Regions from separate parts of the Micromonospora sp. AP08 genome, predicted to be linked through region 1. Evidence: predicted binding sites of a transcription regulator. Region 1 holds the regulator's gene; the other holds the start of a gene.
The links. Region 1 encodes HrcA, which represses chaperone genes, less so after heat shock. Its sites were predicted from a motif close to GGTTNGCACNCTCNNNNNGAGNGTGCNAACC; they were not measured.
Positions count from the first base shown of each region.

Region 1 (2,197 bases):
ACGGCCGGGCGGAGACCACCTGGCCGAGGAAGGTCCGCTGCACCGACTGCACCTCGCCCCGGCCGCCGCACGCCTCGCAGGTGGCCAGGTGGGTGCCGGCCGCGGTGCCGGCGCCGGAGCAGGTGGTGCAGAGCACCGCGGTGTCGACGGTGATCGGCGCCTCGACGCCGAACGCCGTCTCGTTCAGGTCCAGCTCCAGCCGCAGGATCGCGTCGGCGCCCGGCCGGGTGCGCGGCCGCGGGCCCCGGCTGCCGCCCGCGGCGCCACCGAAGAACGCGTCCATGATGTCCTGGAAGCCGACGAACGGGCCGGCGCCGCCCGGACCACCCGGGCCCGCGCCCCCGCCGCCCGGGGCGAGCGGGTCGCCGCCCAGGTCGACGATCTGCCGTTTCCGATCGTCCGAGAGGACCTCGTACGCGGCGTTGATGTCCTTGAACTTCTCCTGTGCCTCCGGGTCCGGATTGACGTCCGGGTGGAACTGCCGCGCCAGCTTGCGGTAGGCGCGCTTGATCTCGTCGTCGGAGGCGTCCCGGCTCACGCCGAGAATGCCGTAGTAGTCCCTGGCCACTGCGTTCGGTGTCCTCATGTTCGTCTCGCGTTGCGCCGGTCGTCGGCCGGAGCCGGCCGTCGGCCGTGACTGGTCAGTTCTGGGCCAGCAGTTCGCCCACGTAGCGTGCCACGGCCCTCACCGTGGCGATGGTGCCGGGGTAGTCCATCCGGGTCGGGCCGAGCACACCGAGACCACCCACGATGGTGCTGCCCGGGCCGTACCCGGTGCTGACCACCGAGGCGGCCCGCAGGTTGTCGATCTCGTTCTCGTCGCCGATGAGCACCCGGGTGGTGCTCGGCTCGGCCTCGCCGATCAGCTTGAGCAGCACGACCTCCTCCTCGAGCGCCTCGAGGATCGGCCGCAGCGAGCCCTGGAAGTCGAGCAGGCCGCCCCGGGTGAGGTTGGCCGTGCCGGCCAGGGCGATGCGCTCCTCGTGCCGTTCGACCAGGGTCTCCAGCAGCACGGTGGAGAGCGTGGCCATGGCCGGGCGCAGCTGCGGCGTGGACTCGTCGACCAGGGCCTGCACCAGCGGTGGGGTGTCGGACAGCCGACTGCCGACAAGCTTCTCGTTGACCAGGCGGCGCAGGTCGGTGACGTCCTCGGCCGGGACCGGCCCGGGCATCTCGACCAGCCGCTGCTCGACCCGGCCGGTGTCGGCGATCATGACGACCATCAGCCGGGTGGTGGAGATCGGCACCAGCTCCAGGTGGCGCACCTTGGATCGGGCGAGGCTCGGGTACTGCACCACGGCGACCTGCCGGGTGAGCTGGGCGAGCAGCCGGACGGTGCGGTGCACCACGTCGTCGAGGTCGACCGCGCCGACCAGGAAGCGCTCGATGGCCCGGCGCTCGGCCGGACTGAGCGGCTTGACCCGGGAGAGCCGGTCGACGAAGAGCCGGTAGCCGCGGTCGGTGGGCACCCGGCCGGCACTCGTGTGCGGCTGCCGGATGTAGCCCTCCTCCTCCAGCACCGCCATGTCGTTGCGCACGGTCGCCGGGGAGACGCCCAGCTGGTGGCGCTCGACCAGGGCCTTGCTGCCGACCGGCTCCTGCGTGGCGACGTAGTCCTCGACGATCGCGCGCAGCACGGCGAGCTTGCGGTCGTCGAGACCCATCTCCCCACCTCCTGACGCACCTCGTCGCACCGGCGCGGGGCGTCCGCCGGGCGTCTGGCACTCGACTGTAGCGAGTGCCAGTCTACGTCGGCGTGCCCGCCGACGCGATGATCAGCGACGCACCTCCGGTGCGGCCCGCCGCACATCCGGTCCACCCGGGCCGAACAGCCGGACATCCCGGGCGATCCCGCTCTGGTGCGCCCTTGCCACCGGGACCTACCGTGACGACCATGACTGAACCTCCTCGCCCTCCCGGAGCGGGGGACTCCGGCGCCCCGCCGCCGGAGGCGACCCCGCCGTCGGCACCGTACGGCTCGTCGGCGGACGAGCCCCCCACCGCACCACTGTCCGGGGCACCGGCGCCGGGCGGCTATCCCCCGCCCGGCGGCTATCCGCCGCCTCCCGGCGGCCAGCCGCCGTCGGGCGGTTACCCACCCCCGGGCGGCTACCCCCCGCCGGGCGGCTACGGCGCGCCGGGCGCCGGCTACCCGGGTGGCGGCGCGTACGGGGGGCCCGCCGGCTACGCCAACAAC
Region 1 is NZ_VSEZ01000019.1:66,549-68,745, reverse strand. Features, by position in the region: gene dnaJ (molecular chaperone DnaJ) at 1-568, opposite strand, end outside; gene hrcA (heat-inducible transcriptional repressor HrcA) at 642-1,664, opposite strand; gene FXF50_RS25425 (DUF4870 domain-containing protein) at 1,895-2,197, shown strand, end outside.

Region 2 (2,197 bases), on a different contig from region 1:
TGGCGTCCTGCGCGGAGATCGTCGCGACGTGCGCGATCGACTCCTTGTCGGCCACCTCGACGGCCCGGCCGAGCAGCGCCTCGGAGACCTTGGCGGCCGCCGCGTCGATGCCCCGCTTGAGACCGGTCGGGTTGGCCCCGGCGGCCACGTTGCGCAGGCCCTCGCGGACCATGGCCTGGGCCAGCACGGTCGCGGTGGTGGTCCCGTCGCCGGCGACGTCGTTGGTCTTGGTCGCCACCTCCTTGACCAGCTGCGCGCCGAGGTTCTCGTACGGGTTGGTGAGCTCGATCTCCTTGGCGATCGTCACGCCGTCGTTGGTGATCGTGGGCGCACCAAACTTCTTGTCCAGGACGACGTTGCGCCCGCGCGGGCCGAGAGTGACCTTGACCGCGTCCGCGAGGGCGTTGACACCGTGCTCCAGCAGGTGCCGGGCGTCGTCCGAGAAGCTCAGGATCTTCGCCATCTGTATCCCTTCGAAGCGACGTTGCCCCGGCCCGGCGAGCCGGACCGGGGCAACGACACTGATCGGTTGCTTACTTCTCGATGACCGCGAGGACGTCGCGGGCGGAGAGCACCAGGTACTCCTCGCCGGCGTACTTGACCTCGGTGCCGCCGTACTTCGAGTAGAGGACGGTGTCGCCGACCTTGACGTCGATCGGCACGCGGTTGCCCTTGTCGTCGATCCGGCCCGGGCCGACAGCGAGGACGGTGCCCTCCTGCGGCTTCTCCTTGGCGGTGTCGGGGATCACGATGCCCGAGGCGGTGGTGGTCTCGGCCTCGTTCGCCTGGACCACGATGCGGTCCTCGAGCGGCTTGATCGCAACCTTGGTCGCGGTAGTCACGGGCATACCCTCCTGGGGTACTTGGTGTCGTTGCCGGTCGGCGCGCCGACCGGCGTCAATCTGCCACATGCCACCGGGCGGGGCCGTCGTCGCGGGTGCCGGTCCGCCTGGCGTTCAACCCCCGGACACCAGGGCCCGGGCGTTGGCACCCTCAGGGTGAGAGTGCTAATCGCAGGTTATTCCTCGGCTAGCACTCCGTCAAGGAGAGTGCCAGCACGCCGCGTTCCGTGTCCCCGTCGGCGGGGTCCGGGTCGGCCGGGGCGAGGTCGCCGGGAGAATGCCCGGGTGGACCTGGAACAGTTCGCCGCCCTGCGTACCCCCGAGGGGTCGGCCGCGCTCGACGCGGCGGCGCGGGTGGCCGGCGGCGACCCGCTGACGGCGGCGGCCGCGCTCCGCTCCGCCGGGGTGCCGGCGGGGCTCGCGGCGGCGGCACTGACGCAGGCGGAGCTGCGTCGCCGCGCGGCCGGCAAGTTCGGCCCGGCGGCGAGCGGCATGTTCCTCACCCGGGCGGGCCTGGAGCAGGCCACCCGGGGGGTCGTCGCGCGGCGCCGGGCGGAACGCCTGCGCGCCGCGGGCGTCGGCACCCTCGCCGACCTGGGTTGCGGCCTCGGGGCGGACGCGCTCGCCGCGGCCCGCGCCGGCATCCGGGTGTACGGCGTGGAGGCCGACCCGCTGACCGCCGCGATGGCGGCCGCGAACGCCGAGGCCGCCGGGCTGGCCGACCTGTTCACGGTGGAGTGCGGCGACGCCACGGCGTTCGACGTGACCCGGGTGGACGGGGTCTTCTGCGACCCGGCCCGCCGGAAGGCCGGCACCGGCCGGCGGATCTTCGACCCGAACGCCTACTCGCCGCCCTGGGACTTCGTCACCGGCCTGGCCGAGCGGGTCCCGCACACGGTGGTGAAGGTGGCGCCGGGGTTGGACCACGCGCTGATCCCGGCGGGCGCCGAGGCGGAGTGGGTGAGCGTCGACGGCGACCTGGTCGAGGCGGCGCTGTGGTGCGGCGCGCTGGCGCAGGTGCCCCGCCGGGCCACCCTGCTGCGGGAGAAGGAAGGGCCGGTCGCCGGAGCGGCGGCCCGCGCCGTGCAGCTCACCGGCAGCGGCGACGCCGAGGCTCCGGTCGGCCCGCCCCGCCGCTTCCTGTACGACCCGGATCCGGCGGTGGTGCGCGCGCACCTGGTCGCCGAGCTGGCCGGCGACCTCGACGCGACGCTGGCCGACCCGAGCATCGCCTACCTCTACGGCGACGAGGCCCGACCGACCCCGTTCGCCCGCTGCCTGGAGATCACCGACGTGCTGCCGTTCTCGCTGAAGCGGCTGCGCGCCCTGCTCCGGGAGCGCCGGGTGGGCCGGGC
Region 2 is NZ_VSEZ01000011.1:103,920-106,116, forward strand. Features, by position in the region: gene groL (chaperonin GroEL) at 1-463, opposite strand, end outside; gene groES (co-chaperone GroES) at 534-848, opposite strand; gene FXF50_RS19630 (methyltransferase domain-containing protein) at 1,128-2,197, shown strand, end outside.
Region 2: a site for HrcA is predicted at 983-1,013, ahead of groES (co-chaperone GroES). Genes of this name have one in related genera too.